3 linked regions of the Mastigocladopsis repens PCC 10914 genome follow. The protein of the gene in region 1 interacts with the protein of each later gene in a pairwise test. Links are inferred from orthologs where the notes say so. Each region holds a gene or a part of one and is shown in the gene's direction. Other genes may lie near its edges.

What was found. The genes of interacting proteins can lie anywhere in the genome.
Region 2: the proteins of MAS10914_RS0117460 (region 1) and MAS10914_RS0121720 interact in binary tests that used the Escherichia coli proteins (3 or more experiments, as listed by UniProt). The link is inferred for Mastigocladopsis repens PCC 10914 from one-to-one orthologs.
Region 3: the proteins of MAS10914_RS0117460 (region 1) and MAS10914_RS0118935 interact in binary tests that used the Escherichia coli proteins (3 or more experiments, as listed by UniProt). The link is inferred for Mastigocladopsis repens PCC 10914 from one-to-one orthologs.

What each region holds. Positions count from the first base shown.
Region 1 is NZ_JH992901.1:3,429,411-3,438,151, reverse strand. What follows is about bases 3,006-6,222. They hold MAS10914_RS0117460 (trans-splicing intein-formed DNA polymerase III subunit alpha N-terminal partner DnaE-N), read left to right. Parts: upstream 3,006-3,391; coding sequence 3,392-6,022; downstream 6,023-6,222. Other genes in these bases: MAS10914_RS0117455 (Na/Pi cotransporter family protein), read right to left, coding at 6,096-6,222; MAS10914_RS0117465 (dicarboxylate/amino acid:cation symporter), read right to left, coding at 3,006-3,249. In the rest of the region: MAS10914_RS0117475 (diflavin flavoprotein), read left to right, coding at 1-1,216; more of MAS10914_RS0117465, read right to left, coding at 1,957-3,005; more of MAS10914_RS0117455, read right to left, coding at 6,223-7,313; MAS10914_RS0117450 (dienelactone hydrolase family protein), read left to right, coding at 7,875-8,663. UniProt on the Escherichia coli protein: DNA polymerase III is a complex, multichain enzyme responsible for most of the replicative synthesis in bacteria. This DNA polymerase also exhibits 3' to 5' exonuclease activity. The alpha chain is the DNA polymerase catalytic subunit.
Region 2 is NZ_JH992901.1:4,437,781-4,444,116, reverse strand. The notes cover bases 176-3,005. They hold MAS10914_RS0121720 (pyridoxal phosphate-dependent aminotransferase), read left to right. Parts: upstream 176-919; coding sequence 920-2,092; downstream 2,093-3,005. Other genes in these bases: nblS (two-component system sensor histidine kinase NblS), read right to left, coding at 2,226-3,005; MAS10914_RS0121725 (zinc ribbon domain-containing protein), read left to right, coding at 294-662; MAS10914_RS34520 (hypothetical protein), read left to right, coding at 176-252. Also shown: more of MAS10914_RS34520, read left to right, coding at 37-175; more of nblS, read right to left, coding at 3,006-4,139; purD (phosphoribosylamine--glycine ligase), read right to left, coding at 4,406-5,677; treY (malto-oligosyltrehalose synthase), read right to left, coding at 6,104-6,336. UniProt on the Escherichia coli protein: Shows aminotransferase activity with methionine and histidine as substrates, and to a lesser extent also with phenylalanine.
Region 3 is NZ_JH992901.1:3,744,477-3,750,936, reverse strand. The notes cover bases 176-3,129. They hold MAS10914_RS0118935 (DNA polymerase III subunit gamma/tau), read left to right. Parts: upstream 176-651; coding sequence 652-2,607; downstream 2,608-3,129. Other genes in these bases: MAS10914_RS0118930 (glycosyltransferase), read right to left, coding at 2,652-3,129; MAS10914_RS0118940 (hypothetical protein), read right to left, coding at 176-323. Outside these bases: more of MAS10914_RS0118940, read right to left, coding at 1-175; more of MAS10914_RS0118930, read right to left, coding at 3,130-4,061; MAS10914_RS0118925 (radical SAM protein), read right to left, coding at 4,015-4,989; type IV pilus biogenesis protein EbsA, read left to right, coding at 5,189-5,563; MAS10914_RS0118915 (phosphotransacetylase family protein), read left to right, coding at 5,865-6,460. UniProt on the Escherichia coli protein: Part of the beta sliding clamp loading complex, which hydrolyzes ATP to load the beta clamp onto primed DNA to form the DNA replication pre-initiation complex.

The sequences.
Region 1 (8,741 bases):
AACCCAGATATTGTACAGCAATAAGTTATTCGGTGCTCACGTCTGTGGCGAAGAGGTTTTTGATGAAGACTGGGATGTTTTAAAGGAAGACCAGCGCTACTACTTCGATTGCTTAATGGCTCCCCATGCCACTCACCTACAAGCAGCGCTGGAGAAAATATCAGAACTGCAAGTAAGAATGTATGGTAATCTTCACGGTCCAGTAGTACGATACGGTTTGGTGGAACTTACTCAAGCTTATCAGCAATGGAGCCGTTCTCAAACCGAGCGCGAGATCACCGTTGCCCTACTTTACGCCTCAGCTTATGGAAATACAGCAACTCTGGCGCAGGCGATCGCTCTTGGTTTAACCAAAGGAGGAGTCGCTGTAGAATCTATCAACTGCGAATTTGCTCAACCTGAAGAAATCAAAGCAGCTGTAGAAAAAGCTGATGGCTTTATCATCGGTTCTCCCACCATTGGTGGTAATGCGCCGACTCCGATTCACACTGCTTTGGGTATTGTCTTATCGATTAGTGACAACAGCAAACTCGCTGGGGTCTTTGGTTCCTACGGATGGAGTGGCGAAGCTTTTGACTTAATTGAAGGCAAACTCCGGGATGCGGGATATCGGTTTGGGTTTGACAGTATGAAAGTGAAGTTTAAACCCTCAGATGTCCTTCTCAAGCAGTGTGAAGAAACGGGTACAGACTTTGCTCAAACCCTAAGAAAAGCTAAAAAACTGCGTTTGGCTCAACCAGCAGCGACCCCTGTTGAACAAGCTGTCGGTCGGATTGTCGGCTCAGTTTGCGTCGTGACAGCAAAGCTTGGAGAAGTCTCTACTGGAATGATGGGGTCTTGGATTTCTCAAGCCACGTTTAACCCACCCGGTCTTACCGTTGCTATTGCCAAAGACCGGGCGATTGATACCCTGATGTATCCAGGCGGTAAGTTTGTTTTAAATATTCTGCCTGAAGGCAACCAACAGGAATACATGAAACACTTCCGCAAATCTTTTGCCCCAGGAGAAGAGAGATTTGCAGGTTTTCCTACAGATGTTGCGGATAACGGCTGCATCGTCCTGACTGACTCTTCAGCATATCTTGAATGTTCTGTCAACAAACGCATGGAATGTGGAGACCACTGGGTTGTATATGCAACTGTTGACAATGGTAAATTATTAAAACCCGATGCTGTTACAGCCATTCACCATCGCAAAACAGGCAATCATTATTAAGCTTTGACACTGCGTAAAGTACCGCTCTTGAGTCAGCTAATCGTCATTCATTTTTCCAGGATGATTCGCTTGTAGTAAGGGCTTCAGCCCTAGCTCTATGCAACTTGAAGGCTCATTAGCTTAGCTTCCTGTTTAGCTGAATGATACACCAGATGTGAACTGACAAAAACCCTAATTCCACTGTTGATTCCCTCTCTCCCAGGTTGGCAGAGGGGGTTTATGTGCGGCTAGACCTATGTTGATTTAACGCAATACAGTTTGGTTAACGGTAGCCGTCACCCTAAAGGATACGGAGTTTACGGGCACACGCACAAAGCCTGCACAGGGTTGGTTTGTATAGCCACAGGCTATACAAACCGTATTGTGATTTAACGGATTTTTTATAACTACCTAGCGACATAATTTTTGAAATTTTCCGCATTTGCCACAAGGACACTCGAATATATATTGTGTAAGCTTTAACTTAGGACTCAGTGCTTGTTACATTTTATACTACAGAAGCACTGGATCAACCGTTCTATAGTATTGTCCTCCTTGTATGACTCAAGAAAACAGCAAAATTAAATTTCCTTTTTGGCAGTATCTGAACCAACCAGTCTTCGGTCACAACACAAAGCTGATCTTAAGCCCCCGTCGCTTTGCGCTTCTACATAGAGTGAAACTTTTAGAACGGTGCTGGGCTAAAGAATGTGACGCAAAAGGACCACAACAGAATTAGATAGGAAAGTCATAACTATTGATTAAGCCTCGTCAACAGAACGGGGCTTTTTGCCATCTAGTAGGGCACTCACAGTCATATCTCCCATAACATTGATCACAGTGCGGCAGCGATCCAAAAACCAATCCACTGTGATCAACAAAGCAATATACTGTGTGGGCAAGCCAACGGAAGTGAACACCAATGTCATCGTCACCAACCCAGCTTCTGGGATACCTGCTGCACCTACCGACGCAAAAATCGACGTGAGAATAACAACAAACTGCTGCCCGAGATTCAGATTTTGCCCAAGCACCTGGGAGATAAACAGCGCAGACATCGCCTCATAAAGCGCAGTGCCATCATTATTGAAATTTGCGCCAACTAATGCCCCCAAAGAAGCAGAGGTTTCCCGTACGCCAATTTTGTGCTGTAAAGCCTCAAAGGTAACGGGCATCGTCGCTACTGAGGAATCGGTGGAAAAAGCTGTTAAAAAGGCATCAGTACCGCCACGCAGGAAGTTTTGTGGTTTCACCCAAGAACCAAATTTCACCCTAGTCAGGTAGTAGCAAGCTTGCAACGCCAACGCCACTACCACCGCTACAACGAACGCGCCTAGAGATTTAAACGGCTCAAAGCCCTTTTCAGCAACAACTTTAGCAACAATTCCAAAAACTGCTAATGGCACAAGAGCAATCACCCAATGGAGGATACGGATGATAGCTTCAAACAAAACGCCAATGACCTGCTCAATCGGCTGGTATGTTGTTTGACCTTGGGCAACTTGCTCAGATTTTATCGCACGCAGGACGATGCCGAAGCAAAGAGCAATAACGATAAGCTGAATGACATTGTTATTAACCAAAGGCTCAAGTACAGCTTTTGGCACAGCGTCTTTGAGTAGTCCCCAGGGATCGAAACTTTTAGGAGCTGTTTGCTCACCTATTGGAGATGCCAAATTTCCCCACGTACCGGGACGCATGACGTTTGCCACCAAAAGTCCAATCACAATAGCTACTGTCGTGTTAGTAAACAGCAGCACTGCTAAACGCCGCCCGGCTCTACCAGGGATGTGAGTTGTCATGAAGGTATGTAACACTGCCATCAAAATCAGCGGCGTCGCAAGGGCGCGGAGAGCCTTTAGCACTAATTCAGCAGGAATTGCTAAAGTCTCTATAAAGGTTTTATTTGCCTCACTAGGGTTTCCTGCACCCAATGCAACGCCCAATGCGACTGCCAGAATGAGCGCGATGACAATTTGCAAAGTGAGTGGAATTCTTTGCCACCAAGGACGAGGTTTTGTTTGAGGCTTATCGATGCTGTCTGTTTCGTTCATGCAGGACGCTCAGTTAGCGATGCGATTATTAAAGCATCACTTTGGACATTAAAGATTCCGGATAAGGCGATTATCACGCTCAAGTACAAACTGCGCTACTCTGGTAAACGCCTCTGTTTTTGACTGCTAGTTGGAAACGCATATGTCCTTTGTCCCTTTACACATTCATAGTGACTACAGTCTACTTGATGGAGCCAGTCAGTTGCCAGAGTTGGTGGATCGTGCCATCGAACTGGGCATCAAAGCAATAGCTCTCACAGATCATGGTGTGATGTACGGTGCGATTGAGCTCATCAAAATCTGTCGCAATAAAAATATCAAGCCAATTATCGGCAATGAAATGTATATCATCAACGGCGATATCACAAAACAAGAACGCCGTCCCCGCTATCATCAAGTTGTTTTAGCTAAAAATACAAAAGGATACAAAAATTTAGTCAAACTCACCACAATTTCTAACCTACAAGGTGTACAGGGTAAAGGAATTTTTTCCCGTCCTTGTATCAATAAAGAATTCTTAAAACAATACCATGAAGGCTTGATAGTGACGAGTGCTTGTTTGGGTGGGGAAGTCCCCCAAGCAATTCTCAGCGGTAAATTAGAGGCTGCACGTAAAGTTGCCCGGTGGTATAAAGAAGTTTTTGGTGATGATTATTATTTAGAAATTCAAGACCACGGCTCCCAAGAAGACCGGATTGTGAATGTAGAAATTGTGAAAATTGCACGGGAGCTAGATATTAAAATTGTAGCTACTAACGATTCCCATTTTATTTCTTGTTACGACGTAGAAGCACATGATGCTTTGCTGTGCATTCAGACTGGCAAATTAATTTCTGAAGATAAGCGAATGCGTTACAGCGGCACAGAATATCTCAAATCTGCTGAAGAGATGAAGGGGCTATTTCGTGACCATTTGCCAGAGGATGTCATTGAAGAAGCAGTGACAACTACAGTTGAAGTTGCAGAGAAAGTCGAGTCATACCAAATTCTGGATACGCCTCGCCTTCCCAATTATCCCATCCCATCGGGTCACACTGCTGACACTTACGTTGAAGAAGTTGCTTGGCAAGGACTCTTACAAAAATTACATCGCAAATCTATAAATGAAGTTGACACAGTCTATAAAGAAAGGCTGGAATATGAACTTACAATGATTCAGAAGATGGGGTTTTCCACATACTTTTTAGTGGTGTGGGACTACATCAAATTTGCGAGAGATAATAATATTCCTGTTGGTCCTGGTCGTGGTTCAGCAGCGGGATCATTGGTTGCTTATACCATGGGAATTACTAACATTGACCCCGTGCATCATGGACTGCTCTTTGAAAGATTTCTTAACCCAGATCGGAAATCCATGCCTGATATTGATACGGATTTCTGTATCGAAAAACGGGATGAAGTCATTGATTATGTGACAGAAAAATACGGGAAAGAAAGAGTAGCCCAAATCATTACCTTTAACCGCCTAACATCTAAAGCAGTTTTAAAAGATGTTGCCAGAGTGTTAAATATTCCCTATGGGGAATCAGACAAAATGGCAAAGCTTATTCCCGTTTCGCGGGGAAAACCCACCAAACTCAAGGTGATGATTTCTGATGAAACACCAGCACCAGAGTTTAAAGAGAAATATGATAATGACCCAAGAGTCCGTCATTGGGTTGACATGGCAATCCGCATTGAGGGAACGAACAAAACCTTTGGTGTACATGCCGCCGGTGTGGTAATTTCTTCTGAACCATTAGATGAAATTGTACCGCTCCAAAAAAATAATGACGGTTCTGTGATTACCCAGTATTTTATGGAAGACTTGGAATTACTGGGGTTGTTGAAAATGGATTTTCTGGGTCTCAAGAACCTGACAATGATTCAGAAAACCATTGATTTGATTGAGAAGAATAAAGGATTTAGAATTGACCCATACGAAATAACTAGTCAAGAAAGAAAAGCTCAGAGGATATTAGCTAAAGGCGAATTTCCAACTTTACCAAAAGATGTTAAGAAGACTTACGAACTTTTAGAAGCGGGTGAATTAGAAGGGATATTTCAATTAGAATCTTCTGGAATGCGGCAAATAGTCCGCGATTTAAAACCTTCCAACATAGAAGATATTTCATCAATTTTGGCACTGTATCGACCAGGACCACTGGATGCAGGACTCATTCCTAAGTTTATTAACCGTAAGCATGGTCGAGAGAAGATTGACTATGAAACCCAAGTTCTAGAACCTATATTGAATGAAACATATGGAATTATGGTCTATCAAGAGCAAATTATGAAAATTGCTCAAGATATGGCTGGATATTCTCTAGGACAAGCGGATTTGCTGCGCCGTGCAATGGGGAAAAAGAAAGTCGATGAGATGAAAAAGCAGCGGGAAAAATTTGTAGATGGCGCGGCAAAAAATGGAGTAAAAAAACAAATTGCTGAAGAATTATTCGAGCAAATGTTAAAGTTTGCCGAATATTGCTTAAGCTATGACACGGAAGTGTTAACCGTAGAATATGGCTTTTTGCCGATTGGGGAAATTGTGGAAAAGAGTATTGAATGCTCTGTGTACACAGTTGATAGTAACGGGAATGTATACACACAACCAATTGCCCAATGGCATAATCGAGGTCAGCAAGAAGTCTTTGAATATTGCTTAGAAGATGGTTCAATTATTCGGGCAACAAAAGACCATAAATTTATGACGATTCATGGGCAAATGTTGCCAATTGATGAGATATTTGAAAGGGGATTGGAGTTAATGAAAATTCAGGGTTTGCCGGAATAGAATTTTCTGATAAAGCCTTACAGCCATAATATTTTGCACCCCAAGGCTTATGGACTCGCCTGCCAGACTATCCCTAACCCACAGAATTGGCTTCAGCTTGACTTTCACGGTTTTTTCCATCAGGAATCAGCCGTTCCAGCAAACGGGCGATCGATGGAATAAACCAGATGACCGTCAGCACACCCAGCAGATTAAATAATAACTGTGCATTAGCAATTTCACGGGCAACATTATCTCCCGCCCCCGCCAAGCTAGAAACCCACTGGGCAAGTCCTGCTAATTGAGCAGCAAATAAAATCCCCACACCGGCGCAAACAACATTGAAAATCAAATGAAAAATGCCCGTCCGCACGGCTGGGCGTTCGCGTCCTATCGTAGACACGAGTGTATCAGCGCAGGTACCAACTTCAGCACCCAGTACCAAAGCAACCCCTGCGGGTAATGAAACCAATCCTTGACTAGCTAGAGTGACGACAATGGCAACGGTAGCGGAGGAAGATTGGATCAAGATTGTAAACAGCGCCCCGACTAAAGCACCCAACAGCGTGTTTTCCCCCAAGCTTTCCATCCAATTAATAAATGGCTCATAGTCTTTGAACGGTTCCATTGCGTCTTCAATTGTGTCAAGGCCAAAAAACAGCAAGCCTAGCCCCAGCGTAATTAAACCGATGTTTTTCCAGCGGTCTGTCTTACCTAAAAAAGTTAACAACAAGCCAATAAACATTGCGATCGGCGCATACTCGTTAATCTTAAAAGCAACGACTTGAGCGCCGATAGTTGTGCCAATATTGGAACCTAGAACCACGCCGAGAGATTCCACAAAACTTAGCAATCCAGCACTCACCATCGCAATCACGATGATGATTGTCACACTCGACGAATCTAGTACTGTTGTCGCTACCGTACCAGTCAGTACTCCGGCAAAGCGATTCGTAGTGAACTTACTAATGATTTCTTTGGCGCGATCGCCTGCCAACGCTTCCATACCCTCTGCCATCCGGGTGACGCCATACAAAAACAGTACCAGACCCGCCAGCGCACCCGTAGTTATTTTAAAAATATCCAGCTTGCCTTCTTTTTCCCCTTCATTCCCAGCGCTTCCTGCTTCGCCACTCTTGCCCTTTTCTTCCCCTCCAGACGTTGCAGGTTTTTGAGCCTCATTATTGTTTTGCTGTTGAGCTTCTTGAGCATTGACAGTGATTTCTAAAGATGATGTGTTAAAAAAATGCCAATCATTTTCTACTAGAGAAGGACCAATAACCAAAGCTAAAACCACAATACTCAAGCTCAAAAATTTGAGTATTTTTATTTTGAAATTGTTTGAAAATAACACGATACTCCTCCTTGCAAAATTCTTAGAATTATGTTAATTATAATTTTCTGCTTATGATAGGCTAATAACGAGCAATACCAAACATAAATATGCTGGCTTCTACACAAAATTATTTAGAAAAATATTTTAAAATCCTAATTTTGTCATGTGCAGTCTTTTGCGTTACATAAAACTGACGAAAGCTTTTTTCTAAATAGTAGACACTAAAATTTTTGTATTTTTCAAGCCTTATTTACTTACACCCAAAGAGGGAGATTTATAGCTTCATTAGATAATTGACTAAAATTTAAAATCTGCTTAAACAATAGTTAATTTTTTATTAAACTTAAAATAATTTGTTTTTTGCAAGGTTTCTGGTGGAAATCATATCAATTCACCCTTGTGACGCGACAAAAACATTCTCATTTTTGTAAAAATATGTTAGACTCGCAACTTACTTGCTTTTCCAAGAGATTATCTCTTGGAAACAACGTTTCACTTGCTCTAAACTTCCTTTTGAAGGGGAAATTATTTGCATTTATGAAATCACTTTTTTCTGTTCTGATCACTCCTGTAGTTGTATTGTTAACATCAACACACGCGCTAGCAGCTATTCAAACTAAAGTCGTTGAATATAAACAAGGGAATACAGTTTTAGAAGGCTATCTGGCGTATGACGACGCTATACAGGGTAAACGTCCAGGTGTTTTAGTAGTTCACGAATGGAACGGGTTACAGGATTATGCCAAAAAACGTACTGAGCAATTAGCCAAACTAGGGTATGTCGCCTTTGCGGCTGATATCTATGGCAAAGGAATTAGACCGAAAAATCCAAAAGAGTCAGGAGCACAAGCGACAATTTATCGCAAAGATAGACAGTTGATGAGAGCGCGTGCTAATGCTGGACTGGAAGTCTTACGGAAAAATCAGCTCACTGATGCCAAACGCATTGCTGCTATTGGTTACTGCTTTGGTGGCGGTACAGTATTGGAATTAGCCCGCAGTGGTGCCAATATTGCGGGTGTCGTCAGTTTTCACGGAAATCTCGATACCCCAAACCCTAACGATGCCAAAAATATCAAAGCAAACGTCTTAGTGTTGCATGGTGCTAATGATCCCTTGGTTCCTCAGCAACAAGTCAAAGGTTTTCAAAAAGAAATGCAACAGGCAAATGTGGACTGGCAATTAATCTCTTACCCTGGTGCAGTTCATGCCTTCACAAATCCAGAAACAGGCAATGATCCTTCTAAGGGAGTAGCTTACAATGAAGCTGCAGATAAGCAATCCTGGGAAGCAATGAAGCGATTTTTTGCCAAAATTTTTAAATAAGAGTTAAATGGTGTTTACACTGATGGTTTGGTGTGAGTAGGGGAACTTGTCGGCAAACAATGGTTTTTCTTTCTATAT
Region 2 (6,336 bases), 1.0 Mb from region 1 along the record:
TTTTGTCGTCCACGAGTCCCAAACACTCATGGACGAGTGTTGAGGACTCGTGGACGAGTGTTGAGGACTCATGGACGAGTGTTGAGGACTCGTGGACGAGTGTTGAGGACTCGTGAACGAGTGTTTGGGACTCGTGAACGAGTGTTGAGGACTCGTGGACGAGTGTTTGGGACTCGTGGACGAGTGTTTGGGACTCGTGAACGAGTGTTTGGAACTCGTGAACGAGTGTTTTATCCCCATCCTTCTAAGTAAATAGCTAAAATCAAAATGTTTGCTTATTTAAAGCTACGCTAGTGGACACTGCTACTTGCCCTCGCTGTCATCTACCTCTAAATTCCCAAGCTGTCACCTGTCCTCATTGTGGCATGCAGTTGAAAGCTTACGGACACCCTGGGATACCCCTACACCGCGCAACCGAGAAGGAGTATCTCTGCAACACCTGCACTTACCACGCTGACGATACTTGCAATTTTCCCCAACGTCCTTTTGCTAAGGAATGCATTCTCTACCAAAATCTTGAAGAGAGTAAACAAGAGTTGCAGCAGCATTACGCCAGCAGCTTTGGTGCAACAGTAAGAAGCTGGATGAGACGCAATCAGGCTTTGGTTTTGCTGTTGGTTTTATTATTTGTATGTTTGATGATTGCTTTGTCTACAACTTAACCGAAAATCGGAGGGCGCAAGATGTTGCAGCCGCCCAAGTCGTCCGAAATCAAAGGTGTGCAACCGTAGGATAGTTGGTTGTAGGGGCACAGCATGCTGTGCCCCTACCATATGGTTTGTAGTTTATGCTTTTGAAAGCGCTCATAAGTGCATGAGTCAAAGAAAACTTAATCTATTACATATTATTAACAATTAAGCGGAGGAGTCTTTACTCGCAAAACGATTATTCTAATACTTTAAGTTTCACAGGAGAATAAATGTATCCATCTGCTAAGCGATTACATGATTTTCGCACCTCTTTGATTCGTGAAATGACAAGACTTGCAATCAAGCATAAAGCCATCAACATGGCTCAAGGATTGCCTGATTTTCTCCCCCCTCCTGAACTGACTCGGGCTGCGTGCCAGGCAATTGAAGAAGGGCATAACCAATACACAAACACTTGGGGAATTCCAGAACTTCGCCAAGCAATCTCAAGTAATCTCCAAAACTTGTACGATTTATACTATGACCCAGAGGAGCAAATTACCGTTACTTGCGGCGTCTCGGAAGGGATTGTTTTGGCGATGCTTAGCTTAGTTAATCCAGGTGATGAGGTTATTGTTATAGAACCATTTCATGATAATTATCTCCCCGCCATTAATTTCGCACAAGCTAAACCAGTTTTTGTCAGGTTAGAACCGCCCTTTTTCCAACTCGATCCAGAAAGTCTACGAGCTGCCTTTTCACATAAAACCAAGGCGATCATTATCAATACACCTCATAATCCTACTGGACGTGTTTTTACAAGGGAAGAATTAAACTATATAGCCAGTCTTTGCCGAGAATTTAACGTTGTCGCTATTACGGATGAAATTTACGATCGCATTACCTTCGACGAACACCAACACATTCCTCTAGCAACCCTTGATGGAATGTTTGAGCAAACTATAACTATTAGTGGTATGAGTAAAACTTTCTCCGTAACCGGATGGCGGCTTGGCTATGTTTGTGCTCCTTCTAATTTAAGTGCAGCCATTCGGACACTACATGACTTTACAACAATTTGTGCGCCAGCTCCCTTCCAGTACGCTGCAGTAGCTGCATTGGGATTGCCAGAGTCGTTCTTCAAGACTCAAAAAGAAGCATACACTATCCGACGAGATCGGATACTCAAAATTCTCGAAAAATATCAATTTATCATACAGCCACCTCAAGGCGCTTATTACTTAATAACTGATTTTAGCCAATTGGACTTTCATGGAGATGATGAGAAATTTGCCAAATACCTAGTTGAGGAAGTCGGAATAGCCGTTGTACCAGGTTCTAGTTTTTACTCCACACCGGAAGTTGGGCGAAATACAGTCCGCTGGTCCTTCGCAAAAAAAATGGAGACCTTTGATGCAGTCGAACAAAGGTTGCAAACTCTCAAGAAATACTCGTTAAAATGACCAAATAATTAGTAATTGGTCATTTGATTTGTGTGAAGTGCCTGGGCTTCGCGCATAAATCTATTGGCTCAGATTCCCGACTTCTTAAAGTCGGGAATCTTGTTGTTCTTGCTATATTACGTTCAAAAGGTGGTTATTTCTGAACATGAGACGCTTCTTCATCAAATACCACTAAGTCAAACCAAAAAGTTGTGCCAACGCCAACTTCACTCACCAGATGGACTTTACTGTGATGCTTATCTATGATACTCCTGACAATAGATAGCCCTAAACCAGTGCCTTCTAGAGTATGAACTCGGTTTTCTACTCGGAAAAAGCGGTCAAAAATGGCTTCTTGGTCTTCTAGGGCAATGCCTATACCAGTGTCGGAAATTTCTATCCGGACTTTAGGTGCTTGAGTATGAGAGTTGGGCTTTGGTTCGAGTTGATAGGCACGTAGGGCAACTTTCCCACCCGCCTTGGTGAACTTAAGCCCATTACCAACCAAATTAGCCAATACTTGCAGTAACAAATCATAGTGACCAACAACAAGGGGCAAATTCGGGCTAACTTCTTGAATGAGTTCAATGCCTTTGTCCCTAGCATTGAGTTGATAAGTACGCAGTGTCTGCTCGATCGCTTGCGCCAAATCCACCCCGTGTAAGTGATAGCTGCGACCAGATTCCAGCTTTGACAAATCTAAAACATCGTTGACTAAACGGGCTAGTCTATCGGTTTCATGATTGACAGTGACCAAAAACTCCTTTCTTTGTTCAACACCTAAGTCTTCGCCGTAGTCGTGCAAAGTCTCAATGAAGGACTTGATATTAAATAGGGGCGTTCGCAGTTCGTGGGAGACATTACTGATAAATTGACTTTTTGCGTCGTTTAGTTCTACCTCACGGGTGATATCTTGGACAGTGATAGCAATACCTTTGACATTGTCCCTTTGCTGGTCAAGAACTGTTGTTAGGAGAATGCGGATAGTGCGCTTAATAGGTTGGGTGAGCGCTATACGGAATTCAGCACTTTCGCACTCCCCCGCTGCCATTTCATACAAGGGACGAGCGATTTCCATTTGCACTGGTGAAGGCAAATTATGCAAAACGTTTTCGCCTACCACCTCAGCCCCTTCCCAGCCAAAAATTCTCTTTGCCGTGGGGTTGACTAAAATGACCTGCATATGGTTATCAATAAGGACAGCTCCGTCAGCAATAGTAGAAACTAACGTTTCTAGCTTGGCTTTTTCCGCCGTCAGTTCCTCAATATTCTGTTCTTCATAACGCTCTAAGCGCTCTGCCATCTCATTAAAATTGAGAATTAACTCCCCAAGTTCGCCTCCTAGTGGTAAGCCAATTCGCTGCTTGAAATTCCCCGCAGCAATTTCTTTTACCCCCACCAGCAATTCTTTAATTGGCTTGGTAATTGTCAAAGCGTTAATCACCCCTCCCAAAATCACCATGACCCAAATTGAGATAAAAACGGCAATGGTGACATCGCGGGTAAAATTTGTCGAGATTACAGCAGCCGGGTTGGGGTTAATGCCAATTGCCAACACACCTAAGTGTTTACCATCTGCAGTGATTGGAACAAATACATCGGTGACTTCCCCATCTGGCGATCGATGCTGTCGCACCATTGGCTTTTCTGTATCAGCAGCGTAATTATCTGGCAGTTCTATCCGCCGTTCAATGGTCAGGGAAGTTTCCACCTCTGGTTCCCAAAAGGGAATCCCAAAATAGATTTTCCCTGTTTCATCAGCATAAAGCATATAACGCACGCTAGAGGTGCTGCTGTAGAAGCGTTGGGAAAACTGTGCTACCTCGGTGAGATTCTGGTCAGCAATCAGCGGAGCAACGTTAGCTGCAAGCAGCAGCCCGAGGTCACGTCCAAAGCGAGTATCATTCAGACGTGCATCCTGCTGAATTGTATTCACCGCCCAGAAGGTCAAACCACTCATCACCAGAGATACTACCAAAGTGGCGGCTGCTAGAAGTTTGGTCTGGAGAGTAAACTCCGACCACCAATTTACAATTGCTTCTCTGATTGTTTTTAAAAGAGCTAGCATCTTAAAAAGTTATTATGGTGCTGACAATGAGGGTAAGAGGAAAATGTATACTTTACCTATATCTAATATCTATCAGGGGTTGAGTTATTAGAGCGGGGATAGTTCTGTATTCCTCTCAATTAAGGATTGAAACCACCCCAACAACTAAAAATTAACAGCTTCTTTGACAAACAAGTCAGGAGAAGCGGGGAACAAGAGCACACGGGGAGGGGAGGAAAGAACCAAAACCTCCACACCTCCACACCTCTACACCTCCACTCCCCCTCTTACCTGACTCGATAACCAATGTCTCGTCGGTAATACATCCCTTCAAAGTCAATAGATTTGATCCCAGCGTACGCTTGGGCAAACGCTTGGTCAAAATTTTCTCCTACTGCGGTAACATTTAACACGCGACCACCATCTGTGACCAGTTGTTCTTGGCTCAACTTGGTACCAGCGTGAAATACAGTTGTTCCTAGTGCCTCTGCCTGCTCAATACCAGTAATCACCTTGCCTTTCTCGTAAACTTCAGGATAACCACCAGAAGCAGCAACGACTGTAACAGCTGCCCCTTGTTTCCAAGCAATGGGTGGCATTTGAGCCAAACGCTGCTCAACACAAGCCAGAATTAGCTCTTCTAAAGGTGTTTCCAACAGTGGTAACACCACTTGTGTTTCCGGATCGCCAAAGCGACAGTTAAATTCCAAAACTTTAAAGTCACCTTTAGGGGTAATCATCAACCCAGCGTAAAGCACACCTCGGTAGTCAATGCCTTTAGCCCTCAGTGCGGCGATCGCTTTTTCCAAAACTTCTTTTTGAATTTCTGCCATCAACTCTGGCGTAGCAATGGGCGCTGGGGCATAGGCTCCCATACCACCCGTATTTTCTCCCGTATCGCCCTCACCAATCCGCTTATGGTCTTGAGCGCTCAGCAACGGGCGAATTGTTAACCCATCAGTCAACGCTAAAACAGAAACCTCTTGCCCAATCAAACATTCTTCAATAACAACAAATTTCCCAGCACTGCCAAATTGCCCACCAAACATGGCATCAATCGCCGAAAGTGCCTGTTCCACCGTTTCAGCGACGATAACACCTTTACCAGCCGCCAAACCATCGGCTTTGACAACAATAGGTACACCCTGTGCTTTCACATAATATTTGGCTGCTGCTGCCTCCGTAAATACCGCAGCCCGTGCCGTGGGAATTCCTGCTTCCTGCATTAAAGCTTTTGCCCAAGCCTTACTTGCCTCAATCTGCGCGCCTGCTCTGGTTGGACCAAAAACCATCAGACCTTTTGAATTCAGATAGTCTGTTATACCTTTTGCCAATGGTACTTCTGGTCCCACAACTATCAGAGAAATGCCCTGATGCAGGGCAAATTGGCTAATCCCCTCAAAGTCATCTACTGTTAAAGACAGGTTTTGGCAGCGTTCTAGACTTGCTGTACCTCCATTCCCCGGCGCACAGAAAACTTGCTCAATTTGCTTTGATTGCAACAGTTTCCAAGCTAGGGCGTGTTCGCGCCCTCCATTGCCTACAACTAAAACTTTCACTGATATCCTCTTGGCTTTCTTGCAAGCGAGAATGCCTCATGGCTACTCGCCGTACAATTTTTCACCAATTCTGATGATTGTGCAAGTCCCTTACACCCATATACCCCTTTCTTCCCCCTGACACCCCTAATTGTTGACTCTTGAGAATGCAAGTATTCTTTGCAAAATTCATACAGCACTTTGCATTTAAATGGAGTACACCCCTCTCTAACCCTCCCCTTCGCAAGGGGAGGGTGCGCGACAGGGCGGGTGGGGTATCTCTGTACTTCACAAAAAGTGCAATCTGCTGTAAAGGATATTTAATTTAAAACCACAGATGCACACAGATGGACACAGATGAATTATCTGTGTCCATCTGTGTAGCCTACGGCACGGCTTACGCCTACATCTGTGGTTTCATTTTCCTTCTTTATTGACAAACTCTAGTTATTGGCTAACTAGTAGAGCCACGGGGAAGTGTTTTAGGGCTTCACCAATGTGCAAAGTGTCATGAGCATGAACTATTTGCTCAGTCATCGCATTTTTCCATGTTGAAGGCGCTTGTGTGAGTAAGTTCAGGCAAGTGTCATTCCAAATTTCTTGTCCTAGGGGATGTTGTCCTGGCTGAATTAAGCTGGTGAAGAAGCGGGGAGCAATAGTAACAATCGTTTTATTCTCAT
Region 3 (6,460 bases), 320 kb from region 1 along the record:
TCACCTAGTTGTACCATTCGGGAGGCCAATTCATTATTGAGTGTAGGTGATGCTAGCAATCTTTCGCCAAACCGCTGCAACCACTCTACCCAACGTTCTGTTGAGACGCGATGTTCAATATTATCCAGCCACTTTTGCGCCCATGCTTGCCCTCGTGCCTGATACACGCCTTCTAATAGTTCTGTAAACAAAACTTCCAGATCTGTATCGCTCAGGGGTGGAGGCGGTTGTTTTTGAACATGTGCCCTGGTTGCTTGAGTCTGATTTGAGCCAAACAAGCGTTGAAAAAACCTTCGGAGCCATTGAATTATCCGCTTGAGCATCTCCCGCACCCGTAAGTGTTGGTGTTCACCATAAGATTGTAGCCATGTCTAACGAAAAGCTGCTACGCGTCTACTTACTGCACTCCCAAGCGCCACTAAGAATTAAAGAAAATCTACAGACGCGCAATTTTCCCTCACCTGTAGAACATACAATTTTTCTACATTAGCGAAATATCTATAAATCATACTCTATTGTCAATGGTATATTTGTACTAAGAAAAGTGAATTTCTAGATGTTTGAAGTTACCTTATACGTTTAGAATTGTCTAATCCCAAATTGCTCTGGGTGCTAGTTATTAACCCTCAAAGGCATTGACATTTGCCCTCTATGTCTTACGAACCCCTGCACCACAAGTATCGCCCAAAGAGTTTTGCTGAACTCGTGGGGCAAGAGGCGATCGCTACCACCCTCACCAATGCTATCCGGGCTGCCAAAATCGCCCCTGCCTACTTGTTCACAGGTCCTAGGGGTACGGGCAAAACCTCCAGCGCTCGCATTTTGGCAAAATCGCTTAATTGTCTTAAAAATGACAAACCCACACCTCAACCCTGCGGCGTGTGTGATGTTTGTCAGGGAATCACTAAGGGCTATTCTTTAGATGTTATTGAAATTGACGCGGCAAGTAACACTGGTGTCGATAATATCCGTGAGCTTATAGAAAGGGCGCAATTTGCTCCCGTACAGTGTCGGTATAAGGTTTACGTGGTTGATGAGTGCCATATGCTCAGTACAGCAGCGTTTAATGCGCTACTAAAGACCCTCGAAGAACCACCGAAACACGTTGTCTTTGTACTAGCGACAACCGACCCGCAACGAGTCTTGCCAACTATCATTTCTCGATGTCAACGCTTCGACTTCCGCAGAATAGATTTAGAGGCGATGGTAAAGCATTTGAGTCATATCGCCTACAAAGAAAATATTAATATTACCCTCGAAGCCATAACCATGGTAGCCCAACTCGCTCAGGGAGGATTGCGGGATGCAGAAAGTCTGCTTGACCAGTTAAGTTTATTGTCAGCAGAAGTCACACCAGACAGAGTTTGGGATTTAGTTGGTTCGGTCAGCGAACGCGATTTGCTCTTACTGTTGAATGCGATCGCCTCTAACAACCCTGAAAATGTTCTAGACTATACCCGTAAAATCCTAGATCGCGGTCGGGAACCTCTGATTATTCTCCAGAATCTCGCTGGCTTCTACCGGGATTTACTCATTGCTAAAACTGCACCCAGCCGCAACGATTTGGTTGCTTGCACTCCCCAAACTTGGGAAGCGCTGATTGATTTTGCCCAAGAGTTTGACATGAGTACAATTTTGGCGGGACAGCAACACTTACGAACCGCCGAAGTGCAACTGAAAAACACCACACAACCGCGTCTGTGGTTAGAAGTCACATTGCTAGGATTGTTACCCTCAGCCAGTATTTCTGTTCAGCAAAATGGCAAAGGCGCAATTCCACCAAAGATTTCACCATCTGTAAGAACTGAACAAAGGACAGCGACAAGCCGCGAAACACCACCATCAGAAAATAATCTAAAACCTGTCAAAGAAGTCACAAGCCAACAAACACCTACAGTATCCCCCACTCCCCCTACCTCCACTCCCCCAGAACCACCTCCTAAAGTAGAAGCAGCATCCTCAGTATCCCAAACAGAGGAAATGACTGAGGTCACACAATATGAATTAACCCAGGTTTGGCAGCAAGTGCTTGCCAATCTCCAGCCAATCTCAAGACGAGAGCTACTGCGCCAAATGTGTCATCTTATAGAATTTGATGGCGTTGTCGCTCGTGTTGCTATTAAACAAGCATGGTATAAACAAGTACAATCAGACCAGTCTAAAATAGTAGCAGCGTTTAAAGAAACTTTCAAATGTGATATTAAGATAAACCTGGAATTAGCAACCTCATCAACTTCTATCCCACCTCAAACTTCTCCGCACAAGAAGCCCACGACTCCTTCTACTACTCCTTCTAGTTACGAACCGCCTCCTGCGCCTTCTCCTGAAATTCCCACACCCAAAACACCGACCACAAAAACTTCAAATACAACGAATGGTGCTGTGGTCTCAACTTCAGACACGGCAAATCGCAGTACTACACCATCCACACCTCAACCTCCAGCTAGTAACGCTCATTGGGCAGTTGATGAAGTTGAAGCCGCAGCGCAACGTTTGGCACAATTCTTTGATGGAGAAATCATCCGATTTACAGACGATGCAGAAAGACTTGACTCTACAACCACATCGGAGTGGGTAGAAGATTCAGAAGCTGATGATGAATTTTAAACAAGAATGAAGATAGAAGAGAGAAAAATCTTCATCTTCATTCTTCATTCTTTACCTTGATGTACTGTTTTCACCCATTTCAACCGCTTTGGTCGTATTGACATCCGAGCGGTGGTGCTACTCATGACCACCATCCAGTGGAGCATATATAAATTGCCACGCAAGGTCTGGAGCAGCAGCAGAAGATAGGTAGACAGTTGGAATTCCTGTTTTTGACGTATCCGACGCAGACCACTAAACATCCCCGCCATTGACATTGTCACCGTTAAGCCAGAAACTGGACTTAAAATTGGTGGACGATGTCGTGCGATCGCCATCACTAAATCTGGCACCGCCGCTGTGGGTAGGATGTACATGATCAGGGTAAACAGGAATAAATCCCAGGTTTTGCGCGTACCCATGCGGTTTTTGAGAATCAGATCCCAGTAATCTAAATACCTCTGATATCCGCCTTCTGCCCAACGGTTACGCTGATGCCAGAGGGCAATGGCATTTGTCACGCCTTCTTCTTCGACCGCTGGGTTAAATACGCACTCAATATCCCAGTTATCTAAATGCAGGCGAAACGTCAGATCCAAATCATCGGTAATGGTTTCTTCATTCCAGCCATCGCAACGCAAAAGCGCTTGTCGCCGGACAAATTGACCATTACCCCGCAACTCGCCAATACCACCAATGACAGTCCGTCGATGCTGCATAAATGTATCAAATGCCATTTCTGCCGCTTGACCTTTTGTCCAGAAATTTTCTTTGGCGTTGGCGATCGCCTTTCGCACCTGCACCGCGCCCACGTTTTCCCGTTGAAACAACGGTATGACACGTAGTAGCAAGTCTGGTGGCACCTGGGCATCAGCATCAAACACCGCTAAAATTTCCCCTTTTGTCAGCGGTAGCACCTGATTCAACGCTCCGGATTTTCCTCCGCCAGCGTCTGGCTTTCGCCGCAGTACCTTCAGATTCTCGTATTCCTGCGCCAGTTCTGCCAGCAACTGGGGCGTCCTGTCGGTGCTGTTATCATCAATCACCCAAACTTCGTACTGTTCATCTGGGTATTCCAAACTACAAAGGCTCTTGACTAATCTGCCAATGACCGCCTCTTCATTTTTAGCTGCCACCAACACGGATACAGATGGCAAATCTCCCTGTACTTGTTCCGGGTAACGTTTTGGTCGGGCAAACACCAACACTAAGGCGTGAAATCCTAGGATGGTCGTCAGTCCCAGTACAAACAATGTACCCCACGAAACTAAATGCAGGGCGATCGTACCACTCCAGACCATTGTCAAAACGAGAGCGGCTTTGCGTCTACGACCTTGAAACCGGGATGGAAGAGTCATTGAGTGGGGTGTCTCCTCCTCTAACTCCTCTTCTGACGTGGATAGGTCACAAAAGAGGGAGTTGAGCGGATCAAGCTCGTTGTAAGAATCGTTTTCGGGCCAGGAATTCGCTGGCATAGGTTACGTAATTCAACCACCAGTATTTGTCTACACCCATAAAGAAGCTGGGTAACAAGTAACACCAAACAGTACAACCTTCACATACTTTGAGCTTACCTTGAGATTGGCGGTATTGTTCTACCTCCTCAGACTCGCGATATAGCTCGTAAAGTCGCCCATTAATGGGAATTCCCGTTTGGGCGAAGTGGTAGCAAGGTAGCAGCAGTTCGTCATTAGGAGAAATAGCAATGACAGCATCCACCGCTTTACAACGGGGATTTTTAGTATCATTGCCCCCAGCCTCAATAAAAGCCAGTGCAGCCCTATTGTACCCGACATTGTTATATTTCTTCCCAGTTGCTTCGATTGCCGCTACCATTTCCGGGGTGGGATTCTTATTCGAGTTGTAGTGTTCGTGTGCTGTAAAGGCGGGATTCAACCAAACCCGAACACCAAGTTTTTTACCTAATTCTCCAACTTCTTCAAGGCGATGATAATTCTGAGCGGTAACGGTGTGGTTGAGTACGGGGTATTCTCCTAAAGACTTTGCAATTTCAACCGACTCCACCAAAGTGTCAAAAATTTTGACTCCTCGAGACTGATCATGAGTTTCTGCATCCCCACCATCCAGGGAGAAATTCAAATAGTCTACTAATCCCTGAATTTCCCTAGCTTTCTTCGGATACAAAATTGTGTTCGTTGTGATACTGGTTTGAAAACCCTGACGTTTCGCCTCTGTATAAATCTGATTGACATCAGGACGTAGAAGTGGTTCACCACCTGTGAAGTCCACATACTTGACTCCCAAGCGGCGTAAATCCTTCAAATTATTTTTGATTGTTTCAAAATCAGCTTCCTTTCCCGGTTCTAATGTCCAGATGTTACAAAAATGACATCTGGCATTACAGCGGTAGGTCAAGTAATAGTTTGCAACCAGTGGAGCCATAGCCTAAAACCACTCAAATGTTCCTTAGGACATCTTTAAACGGAGTTAACAAAGAGTCAACCAGTTAAGAGTTAAGAGTCACAAATGAGTCTTTGCATCTGCCTTTGACCAATGTGTAAACAGACATTTTTTTGGGAATACTATTGACAACACCCCTAAAGGTGTCCGGTTGTCAACTTACTTGAGGAAGATTTAAAGTATGTCTTTCGAGCAACTCCAACCCGCCACTCAACAACAAGCAAGCGTCTACTTGCCTTACATTCAAGGTAGTAAGCGCAATTTCTTACCCTATGCGATTAGTCTCTATCAAAAGGGCGTTTTGGAGGGACACCGCAAGATAGAAAGCAGTGATAATATTCCCTTTGTTGCAACTTGGAATGTTGCAACTCTACCCTCAGACTTAACTCGTTGCCGAATGCAGTTTGATGGCAACGCGGAATTGAGCTATGAACTGATGATGGCAAGCTTCGAGTTTATTATTTATTTAATTGAACTTATAGAAAATTATAAGCGTTCCCGCGTCACCGATTTTTCCCAAACGTTTTACCGCAAGATGCTGCGTATCGAGGATTAAATTAGACACTGTGGCAACATAACTCCATAATTGTCGTTTTGCCTGTGCTACCAATAAAAAAAGGCTTTTTTTTGAACAGTCAACACTTGTTGTAAGTTGAGCAATTATTTCTATAGTCAACTTGGTTTACAACTTCAATGGCAAAGTTCGACCTAAAATTAATAAAACCTAGCCCAGTTGTAAAAAGCGGTCAGCAATTAGCTATCAGCTGACCCTGTAAGAAACCTCCTTACAGGGGTCTACAACTAAAATCAAGCTAGCTGCTCAAAGCTAACTGAATTTTGAAATTAGGAGTGCAGGTGTGCCAAAATTTGCTAAATATTTGTTAATTGGATCTACGGAAGCTTACTGCGGTAAATCTGCAACAGTCCTGGGTTTGTCTTATCAACTACAGCACAAAGGACTGGATATTGCCTATGGCAAACCGCTAGGTACATCTTTGAGTGAATCTAGTGGATGCGTGGTTGAGGAAGATGTCCAATTCATTGCTCATAGCCTCAACCTACCAAAAAACCATGTTGTACCCACTATGGTGACTTTAAATGAAGCCACTGTGCAAAAACGTTTGCAAGGGCTAGACAAGACCGATTATCAAAAGTCCCTAGCGCAGCAATATTCGCAAATGCTCTTTGGCGACCTGGTGTTGCTTGAGGGTCCTGGTAATTTGGATGAAGGCAGCTTATTTAATTTATCTTTACTGCAAGTCGCTGAGGTGGTGGATGCTGCTGTGCTTTTGGTAGCCCGTTACAAGTCACTCCTTTCAGTTGAAGCGCTATTATCTGCCAAGCAGCGTATGGGCGATCGCTTGGTTGGTATTGTTATCAACGATATTCCTCTAGAAAAACGACAAGCTGTTAACACCACTATCCGTCCGTTTCTAGAACAGCAAAGCATTCC